DNA from 3 places in the Synechococcus sp. L2F genome. Region 3 is predicted to be linked to each of the others. Evidence: predicted binding sites of a transcription regulator. Region 3 holds the regulator's gene; each other region holds the start of a gene.
The links. The regulator NtcA, encoded in region 3, controls nitrogen genes in cyanobacteria. The targets are predictions, from matches to a motif close to GTANCNNNNGNTAC.
Positions count from the first base shown of each region.

Region 1 (3,269 bases), 380 kb from region 3:
CGGCCGTCGTCGAGCGATTGCTCGATGGCGCAGAACTGGCACGACTGGCTGCGGTCGCGGAAGCGGATGCAGGTCTGCAGCAACGTGGTGGCGAGCACATCGCGGCTGTGCAGCAGCGCGATCGAGCGGTACGGCGTGCCGTCGGCGGTGTGCAAGCCGTAGAAGCGCGGCTCCGGCGGAGCCTCCACCACCGCCAGCGGCGGGGCGGACTCCCGCTGCAGCTCCAGCCCGGCGCCACCGGCCGCCAGGCGGAAGGGGGAGCGCTGGGCGGCGCTGCTGTACACGGGCACCATCACCGTGGTGCCATCCAGGGTGAGGGCTCGGTGGTCGGAGGGGCCGGCCCCGCCGCGGCGGCCCTTGTTGCCGGGCACACCGGGCTCCACCAGGCCCTGCACCTGCAGGTCGGTGACGAGCCGCGCCAGCGCGGCGGCATCCCTGGACTCAGCCATGGGGCACGGCCTCCGGCAAGGAACTGAGCGGTAGCGGTGGGGCGGAGATCCCCGCAGCCGGGGGCGGCACGGCCGTCAGGGGTGACCGCAAGGCTTCCCGCTGGGGCTCCAGCAAGGGCTCCAGCAGTACGGGCAGGGCAGCAGGCGTGGCAGGACCAGCGCCACCACCGGCAGCCGTTGCGTTGCCCCCGTCCCGCTCCTGCACCTGGCGCGCCGGCGTGCGATCGAGACGCAGGCCGAGCAGGTCGGGGCGGCTGTAGTGGCCCACGCTGTCCATCATCCGTTTGCGCTTGGTGATCAGGGCCGGGTCGAGCTCGGCGATCGCCAGCCCTTCCCCCTCCGGCAGCGGACCCGCCAGGTAGCGACCTTCCGGGCTGATCACGGCGGTGTGGCAGCCCCCCTGGCAGGCCTTCTGCAGCGCCGGATCCGGCGTGATCTGATCGAGGTCGGCGGGATCGAGCCAGGCGGTGGAACTCACCACGAAACAGCCCGCCTCCAGCGCGTGGTGCCGCAGGGTGACGGCCGTCTGCTCACTGAAGATCGGGCCCACCAACGAACCGGGGAACTGGGCGCAGTGGATCTCCTCCCCCTGGGCCATCAGGCTGAAGCGGGCCAGCGGGTTGTAGTGCTCCCAGCAGGCCAGGGCACCGATGCGCCCCAGCGCCGTGGGCACCACCGTGAGGCCGGCGCCATCGCCCTGGCCCCACACCATGCGCTCGTGATAGGTGGGGGTGAGCTTGCGCCGCTTCAGCAGCAGCGCGCCATTGGCGTCGATCAGCAGCTGGGCGTTGTAGAGGCTGCCGCCCTCCCGTTCGTTGATGCCCAGCAGCACGTGCATGGCGTGCTCGCGGGCGGCGGCCGCGATGCGGCGGAGCGCCGGACCCGGCACCGTCACCGCCTGCTCATAGAGGCGTAGATGGGAGCGCCCCATCAGCGCCGGCGGCTCCACGAAGGAGAAGTAGGGGTAATAGGGAAGAAAGGTTTCGGGGAACACGATCAGCTGCACCCCCTGGCCGGCCGCCTCCGTGATCGCTGCCAGCACCCGCTCCACAGACCCCTCCAGGCTGTGCAGCACCGGACGGATCTGGGCGGCGGCCACGACGATCGGGCCGTTCATCGTCAGAGCGTCCAGGTGTCGAGGATGAAGGCGCCTTCCTTGCGGTGCATCAGCACGATGTCGAGCACATCGAGCGGATTCACCGGGGTGATGCCCGCCATCAGTGCTCCCTCGCCATGGCCGTAGAGGGCCTGAAGGGCGAAGCGGCAGGCATACACCTTGCCGCCCTGGTCCATGAACTTCTGCAGGCGGGCGTTGAAGTTGAGGTGGCCGTCGAAGGCGGCATCACCGAGCTTGGGGAAACCGCGCTGCACCCCGAGGGTGACGCCGGGGCCGTAAAGCAGGATCGAGGTCTCGAAGCCCTTGTTGATCAGGCGGCTGGCCTGCAGCAGGTTCACCAGGCCGATCGAGCCTTCGAACGCCACGGTGTGAAAGGTGATGAGCGCCTTTTCACCCGGTTCCGCCTTCACATCAGGGAACACCTTCTCCTCGTAATCCACGAGGAAATCGCCAGGTTGATTGGCGGGGCGGGTGACCTCAGGCATGAACCGGCGACCTGCGAAAGAAACAGCGTCACGACCATGCACCAGGCCTGTGTGAACGTGCGTAGCAGCCGGCACCAAACGGCAGAGCCCGTGCTGGCCTGCGATTTGGTCTTGATTGCTACCGGGCCGCCCCTCCCGGCAACCCACGATGGATGGGGTGATGGCCTGGCCGCGCCACTCTCTTCCTCCCCTTCGCCGCCTGCCCGTGGGGTCAGCCTCCACCTCACCCGCCGCTTCTGCTGCTGAAAACGCCCCTGCAGCATCCGCTGCGGCACCAGCGCCGGTGGTGGTGATCGGCGGCGGCCAGGCGGGGCTGTCGGTGGCGAGCTGCCTGCAGCAACGGGGCATCGAGGCGCTCGTGCTGGAGCGCCACCGGGTGGCCCACGCCTGGGAGCAGCAGCGCTGGGATTCCTTCTGCCTGGTCACCCCCAACTGGCAGTGCCGCCTGCCGGGCTTCCCCTACGACGGCGACGACCCCGACGGCTTCATGGGCCGTGAGGCGATCGTCGACTACCTGCGCCGCTTCGCCGAACGCTCGGCCATCACCGTGCAGGAGGGGGTGAGCGTGGAACGGCTGGTGCCCAGCGGCAACGGCTACCGCCTGTTCACCAGCGCCGGGGTGATCGACACCGAGCAGGTGGTGATCGCCACCGGCGCCTACCACCACCCGCGCCGCCACCCGATGGCCGAGCGGCTGCCCGGCAAGGTGCTGCAGCTCGACGCCCGCGACTACCGCCATCCCGATCAGCTGCCGGAGGGTCCGGTGCTGGTGGTGGGCAGCGGCCAGTCGGGCTGCCAGATCGCCGAAGACCTCTTCCTGGCCGGGCGGCGCGTGCACCTCAGCGTGGGTTCGGCGCCCCGTTCGCCGCGCCGTTACCGCGGCCGCGACGTGGTGGAGTGGCTGGAGCGGATGGGGGTCTACGACACCCCGATCGACGCCCACGCCGATCCCCGCGCCGTCCGCCACAAGACGAACCACTACCTGACCGGCCGGGACGGCGGCCGCGAGATCGACCTGCGCCAGCGGGCCAGCGAAGGCATGGTGCTGCACGGCCGGCTGGAGCGGATCACCGCCGCAGGCCTGAGCTTTGCCGACAACCTGGCCACCAACCTGGATGCGGCCGATGCCGTCTACACCCGCATCCGCGCCAGCATCGACGCCTACATCGCCGCCAACGGCCTCGACGCGCCGCTGGAGCCGCCGTACCAGCCCTGCTG
Region 1 is NZ_JAGQBP010000002.1:439,255-442,523, forward strand. It holds gene KBZ19_RS07125 (MSMEG_0568 family radical SAM protein) at 1-449, opposite strand, end outside; gene KBZ19_RS07130 (Nit6803 family nitrilase) at 442-1,566, opposite strand; gene KBZ19_RS07135 (MSMEG_0572/Sll0783 family nitrogen starvation response protein) at 1,569-2,051, opposite strand; gene KBZ19_RS07140 (MSMEG_0569 family flavin-dependent oxidoreductase) at 2,335-3,269, shown strand, end outside.
Region 1: KBZ19_RS07135 (MSMEG_0572/Sll0783 family nitrogen starvation response protein) is a predicted target of NtcA. The motif match lies at 2,160-2,173, and genes of this name have one in related genera.

Region 2 (3,269 bases), 150 kb from region 3:
GATGGCCGTAGCCGTCACCAACAACGTTGGCGACAACCACGGCCAGCAGAGGGGGAGGGAGCCATGACGTGGAGCCGGCGTGGAGCCACCGAACACCCACCTTGCCGAGGCAGAGGCGGCGGTGGCCCCTTGCGGGCCATCAACAGGGAAGAATGTCCTGGTCGAAGATGGAGGTGGGAATCGCCAGGGTGCAGCAGGCATTGGGAATGTCCACAATGCCGCTGATCCTGCCCTCCACCGGCGCACAGCTCAGCAGCAGGTAGGCCTGCTCACCGGTGTAGCCGAAGCGCTTGAGATACTCAATGGCGTTCAGGCAGGCGCGTCGGTAGGCGATGTGCACGTCCATGTAGTGCTGCTTGCCTTCGAATTCATCCACGGAGATGCCTTCGAACACCAGATAGTCGGTGAAGTGGGGCTCCACCGGGCTGGTCTTGAACATGGGATTGACCATCCCATACTTTTCGACGCCACCTTTGATGATCTCCACATGCAGATCGAGGTAGCCCGACATTTCAATCGCGCCACAGAAGGAGATTTCCCCATCGCCCTGGGAGAAGTGGATATCGCCCATCGAGAGCTTGGCGCCTTCCACATACACGGGGAAGTAAATGCGGGTGCCCTTGGTGAGGTTCTTGATGTCGCAGTTGCCGCCGTGCTCACGGGGCGGCACGGTGCGGGCCGCTTCGTTGGCCACACGCTCGAAATCGGCGCTGGGCAGCGTGCCGAGGATGGCGCTGTTGGGGTTGGGCAGGGCCGCCAGCACGGGCTCGCTGCCGGAGAGGCCGGCGCCATAGGTGCGCCGATCCGGGGCCGTGTTCACCAGCTCGGTTTCGCGGCGGTTCCATTCCCGCAGCAGCTCGTGGGAGGGCGCACAACCGATCAGGCCGGGGTGGGTGATGCCGGCGAAACGCACACCGGGGATATGGCGCGATGAGGTGTAGATGCCTTCGAAATCCCAGATCGCTTTGGCTGCCTTGGGGAAGTGATCGGTGAGGAAGCCGCCGCCATTCTCTTTGGCAAAAATCCCGGTGAAGCCCCACTCATCTCCCTGCAGCGCACCCACATCAAGGATGTCAACCACAAGAATATCGCCAGGTTGAGCTCCATTCACCCAGATCGGGCCGCTGAGCACGTGCACCACTTCCAGGTTCACATCAGCGATATCCTGGGGGTCGTCATTGTCCTTGATCTGGCCATCCGTCCAGTCCTTGCATTCGATCCGGAAAACCTCACCGGGGTTGACAGAAACGACGGCGGGGATATCGGGATGCCAGCGGTTGTGGCCCGGCATGTCCTGTTGATCCATCGGCTTGGTGAGATCAACCTTGAACAGCGTTTTTGGCATCGCAAACGAGGCGTGGTTTCATCTCCATCGAAATCCACAGGTGGATTCGCGGAAGTGTCATCGGCTACCAGACCCACCCAGTTTGGCTGCGGCAACACAGGCGTGCATGCCACAGCAACACAGCACACAGCGGCGGCAGGATCTGCAGAGCCGATCCGTTATGTCGCTGGCCGCGCCGTGCTGTCGTTGAAGGTGCCGCGGCGGCAGAGATTGTCCTTGAGGCGATCGGTCCAGGCTTGACGCGAGAGCACTCCCGTGCTGTCAACACCACCATCGAAATGATAAAGAATCTGCCAACGCGTAGCGGTGGAAAACTTTCCAGCGTCGGCGAGATCGTTCAGTTCATTGCCATAAATGTTGTCATACGTTGGCCAGTTCGGCTCGTTCTCGAGGCTGCAGACCGCATTGACCTGATACAGCCTGGCGCTGCTGTCGGGCTGCCCCTCCGTCTGCACGCGCACGACGCCTTTGTAGAGGCCGTTGGGCAGACCTGGCACGAAGGCCTTGGCCAGGGTCACATTGGCGGTGCCCGCCCGCACCAGCAGATCGCCGATCTCGGCCTGCTGAGCGGGTGTTTCGAGGGGAGCCGTGCGGCAGGCACTCAGGCTCAAAGCCGCCACCACCATCGCTGCCGCTGCGCTCCAGGCCCGTCCGGACGCCAACCCCATCACCCAGCTCTGCACCGTGAAGCCTCAGAACATAGGCTCGCCGCCCATGGCGGCGGTGGCCGGCGGCGGCGAAGGTCACCCAGCTGCCAGCAGCCGGCGCCAGAACGCTTCCGGCTCCGGCTCCAGCGGCTGCGGGGAACCGTTCACACTCAAGGCCGGACGGCAGCCGAGGCTGTTGATCAGCAGCACGGCACTGCCTGGGCCCAGAGGACAGGGACCTTCGCGGACCAGGCCCAGCGCCAGGGCGCGGCCCCGCATCACCCCCGGCAGGCAGCCGCTGGCCAGGGGCGGTGTGAACCACTGGCCGTCACGCCGCACCAGCAGGTTGGCCGTGGTGGCGCAGCAGAGGCCGCCAGCCGTGCTCTCCAGCAGGGCATCGGCGGCGCCGGCGGCCCGGGCCTCACGCCGCGCCTCGATGGCGGGCCCGTAGGCGAAGGTTTTGCAGCGGCTCAGCAGGCTGGAGGCGTTGCGCCGCTCCCTGCGGCTGACAATCACCGGCACGGGGTCGAACTGCGGCGCCGCGGCCGTGAGCTGCAGCCAGAAGCGGGGCTGCAGTGATGGGGCACCGGGGGCCGGCAGTTCCACACCCCGCGGCCCCGTCGCCCCACCAGCGCCAGCCTCCACCGCCGGCGCGCCGCGGCTCCAGTTCAGGCGCAGCGCGCCGGTGTGGATGCCGCTGCGGGACACCGCCTCCGCCAGCAGGGCGCGCACCCGCTCATCGCCGGGGGGTGGCTCCATGCCCAGCAGGGCGGCGCTCTGCGACCAGCGTTGCAGGTGGGCGCTCAGCAGCAGCGGCTGCCCCGCTTCCACCAGCAGGGTTTCGAACAGGCCGTCGGCCAGTTGCAGCCCCCGATCGGCCAGGGGCAGGGCCAGCTCGGCCGGTGCTCCCCAGAGCCCCGGCGCCCCCGGAGCGCCGCTGGGCTCGATCCAGGCGATCGCCTGCATCAGCACCCTCCAGCTGCGGGGCCTGGCGCGACGGCCGCCAGCAGCGGGCCCAGCTTCCAGAGCAGCTCCTCGGCCTCCGCCGCCGGGTCGGAGTCGGCCACGATGCCGCAGCCGGCATGGGCGCGCAGGCGCCGCCCCCGCAGCATCAGGCTGCGGATCAGGATGTTGCTGTCGAAGCTGCCATCGGCGCCGAAGCGGAACAGGGCGCCGCAGTAGGGGCCTCGGGGCACGGGCTCCCGTTCGCTCAGGCGCTCGCAGGCCCGCACCTTGGGGGCGCCGCTGATCGAGCCACCCGGCCAGGAGGCGCGCAG
Region 2 is NZ_JAGQBP010000002.1:675,283-678,551, reverse strand. It holds gene fmdA (formamidase) at 140-1,345, opposite strand; gene KBZ19_RS08205 (hypothetical protein) at 1,504-2,007, opposite strand; gene KBZ19_RS08200 (aminotransferase class IV) at 2,089-2,958, opposite strand; gene KBZ19_RS08195 (anthranilate synthase component I family protein) at 2,958-3,269, opposite strand, start outside.
Region 2: fmdA (formamidase) is a predicted target of NtcA. The motif match lies at 1,400-1,413, and genes of this name have one in related genera.

Region 3 (3,269 bases):
AGAACACAAACGCAAACCCATCAACCTCCCCGCGTCTCCAAGCACACCCGCTCCCCCAACCAACTTCAAACCTTCGCCAACGTCACCCGCTCCGGCTGGTGCTGATACTTCCCGGCGCGGTCGCTGTAGGTGGTCTGGCAGGGTTCGCCTTCGAAGAACAGCAACTGGCAGATGCCTTCGCTGGCGTAGATGCGACAATCGGCGCCGGAGGAGTTGCTGAATTCCAGGGTGAGGTGGCCTTCCCAGCTGGCTTCAGCGGGGGTGGTGTTCACGATGATGCCGAGGCGGGCATAGGTGCTCTTGCCCAGGCAGATCACGGTGATGTTGGCCGGCACCCGCAGCAGCTCCAGGGCCACCCCCAGTCCGTAGGAATGGGCGGGCAGGATGAAGTAGTCGCCGTCGTCGTCGTGATGGAGCGGCGCCGGCTCCAGGTTGGCCGGGTTGAACCGCTTCGGGTTCATCACCGTGCCCGGCACGTGCCGGAAGATCAGGAACTCCTTGGGTGAAAGCCGCAGGTCGTAGCCGTAGGAGGAGCAGCCGTAGCTCAGCACCGGCGCCGTGCGGTTCTCGGCATCGAGGTGGCGCACCAGCGTGGCCTGGAACGGCTCGAGCATGCCCGCCGCGGCCTGTTCGTTGATCCAGCGGTCGCACTTGAGCATGGGGTCAGCAGTTGCGGCGGAGCTGGGTCACCTGGTCGGCCATCGCCAGCAGCGCGGGCGGCATCGATGGCCCCGTAAGGATCACATCGAGATGGGCGGGCCGTTGCTCCAACGTGGCCTCCACCTCCGCCGCCGGCAGGTAGCCCAGCGCGATCGCCAGCCCCAGCTCGTCGAGCACCATCAGATCCACCGCCCCATCCAGCAGCTGGCGCTGTGTGTAGCCCCACACCTCCAGCACCGCTTCTTGCTCCTCCGCTCCGGGCCCTTCGGGCTCCGCGTCGGCTGGTTCAGTCAGGCAGGCGGGCATGGCGGGCCGCAGCCACTGCAGCCGGCCGCACAACCACAGGCTGCGCTCCAGCCCCTGATCCACGCCGCCCTTGAGGAACTGGCTGATCAGCACCCGGCTGCCCAGCCCCGCGCTGCGCAGCGCCTGGCTGAACACGCCGGAGAAACTGCCGCGAAACGGTGCCGTGTGCACCTGCAGCTGGCCTTCGGTCTGGGCGGGGGGCACCAGGGCCAGCGGGCGCGGTGCCACGGGTGCCACAGGGGCCACGGGCGCAGCCGCGGCCGCGCCATGGGGGCGGCCCGGGCCGTGGGAGCGGGGGCCACCGGCAGGGCCAGCACCAGAAGGCACACCACCAGTGGGCATGGAGGGGTTGAGCAGGCTGGCCGTCATCAACACCCCGGTGGATCGCGAAGCCGAATGTAGCGGCGCCAGGCCCCGAAACACCAATCGCACACCACCCCTAGTGTGTAGCCCTGTACTACTTTGCGGAAATCCCGTCGGCACTGGGATTCTGCAGACGGATGTCCACAGGGAACCGTCCAGTTAGTGTGATCGGCTACATGGAGCACGGAAGTCGATCCGTAGCTTCCAACCACTTGTCCAACCGTCATGGTCGGCGCGATGCGCGGATTCAGCCGCACCAGCACCACCCCCGCGCCCGTCAACAGCGGCTTGGCCTCCTCCGCCAGTGGCTCCAGCACCCTGCTGGACGTCATGCGTGGGCTGAGCGGCTGCACCAGCGAAACGGTGGAGCGCGGCAAAACGATCTTTTTCCCCGGCGACCCGGCCGAGCGCGTCTACCTGCTGCGCCGTGGCGCCGTGCGGCTTTCGCGCGTTTATGAGAGCGGCGAGGAGATCACCGTGGCCCTGCTTCGCGAGAACAGCCTCTTCGGCGTGCTCTCGCTGCTCACCGGCCAGCGCTCCGATCGCTTCTATCACGCCGTCGCCTTCACCCGCGTCGAGCTGGTGGCCGCCCCCGCCAGCTCCGTGCGGCGTGCCATCGAGCAGGACGCCAGCGTGGGCCTGCTGCTGCTCCAGGGCCTCTCCTCCCGCATCCTGCAGACGGAGACCATGATCGAGACCCTCACCCACCGGGACATGTCCTCGCGGCTGGTGAGCTTCCTGCTGGTGCTCTGCCGCGATTTCGGTGTCCCCGGCACCGAGGGCATCACCATCGATCTGCGCCTGTCGCACCAGGCGATCGCCGAGGCGATCGGCTCCACCCGCGTCACCATCACCCGCCTGCTCGGCGACCTGCGTCAGGCCGGCCTCGTGCAGGTGGACCGCAAGAAGATCACCGTGTTCGATCCGGTGGCCCTGGCCAAACGCTTCAGCTGAAGGCCCGCGGCCGATACTGGACCCCCTCGCCCTGAATCGTGTCCGGCTGGCTGCTGATCCTGGCCCTGCTGACCCTCGGGGGGGTGCTCGCCACCCTCGGCGATCGCCTCGGCAGCCGCGTCGGCAAGGCCCGGCTCAGCCTCTTCAACCTCCGCCCGCGCAACACCGCGGTGCTGATCACGGTGCTCACCGGCAGCCTGATCAGTGCCGTCTCGCTCGGCCTGATGCTGGCCGTCAGCCAGCGGCTGCGCACCGGCCTGTTCGAGCTCGACAGCCTCGAGCAGAAGCTGCGGGACAGCCGCGACGCCGTCCAACGCAGCGATGCCGCCCTGAAGCGCAGCCTCTCGGCCCAGCGCGACGCCCAGCAGGCGGTGGGCCGGGCCGAACGGGGCCGCCAGCAGGCGCGCCGCCAGCTGGTGGCGGTGGAGCAGCAGGCGGGCCGCCTGCGCCGTGAGCTGCAGCCGCTGCAGAACCAGCAGCAGCAGCTGCTGCGCCAGCGCGATCGGCTCAACAGCGACATCCGCGCCCGCGACCAGGACATCCGCCGCACTGAAGCGGAGCTGGCCCGCGTGAAGGGGCAGATCGCCTCCGGCCAGGCCGAACTCAAAGATCTGGAAACCAAGCTGATCGCCCTGCGCCGCGGCGATGTGGTGATCAGCAGCGGCCAACCGCTGGCCACGGCCAAGGTGAGCGTCAAGCAGCCGGGCCAGGCCCGTGCCGCCATCGATGCCCTGCTGCGCCAGGCCAACCAGTCGGCCTTTCAGCGGGTGCTGCCGGGGGAACCGGTCAACCGGCCGATCCTGCTGGTGCCCCGCGAAGACATCGCCAAGCTGGAGGCCCTGATCCAGAAAGGTGGCAACTGGGTGGTGAGCATCCTCTCGGCCGCCAACGTGCTGCGCGGCGAGCAGCAGGTGCTCGGCTTCCCCGACCTGCGGCCCAACAAGCAGGTGATCCGCCAGGGCGAGGTGATGGCCACCACGCGGCTG
Region 3 is NZ_JAGQBP010000002.1:822,779-826,047, reverse strand. It holds gene dcd (dCTP deaminase) at 66-659, opposite strand; gene KBZ19_RS08895 (cob(I)yrinic acid a,c-diamide adenosyltransferase) at 664-1,335, opposite strand; gene ntcA (global nitrogen regulator NtcA) at 1,555-2,283, shown strand; gene KBZ19_RS08885 (DUF3084 domain-containing protein) at 2,322-3,269, shown strand, end outside.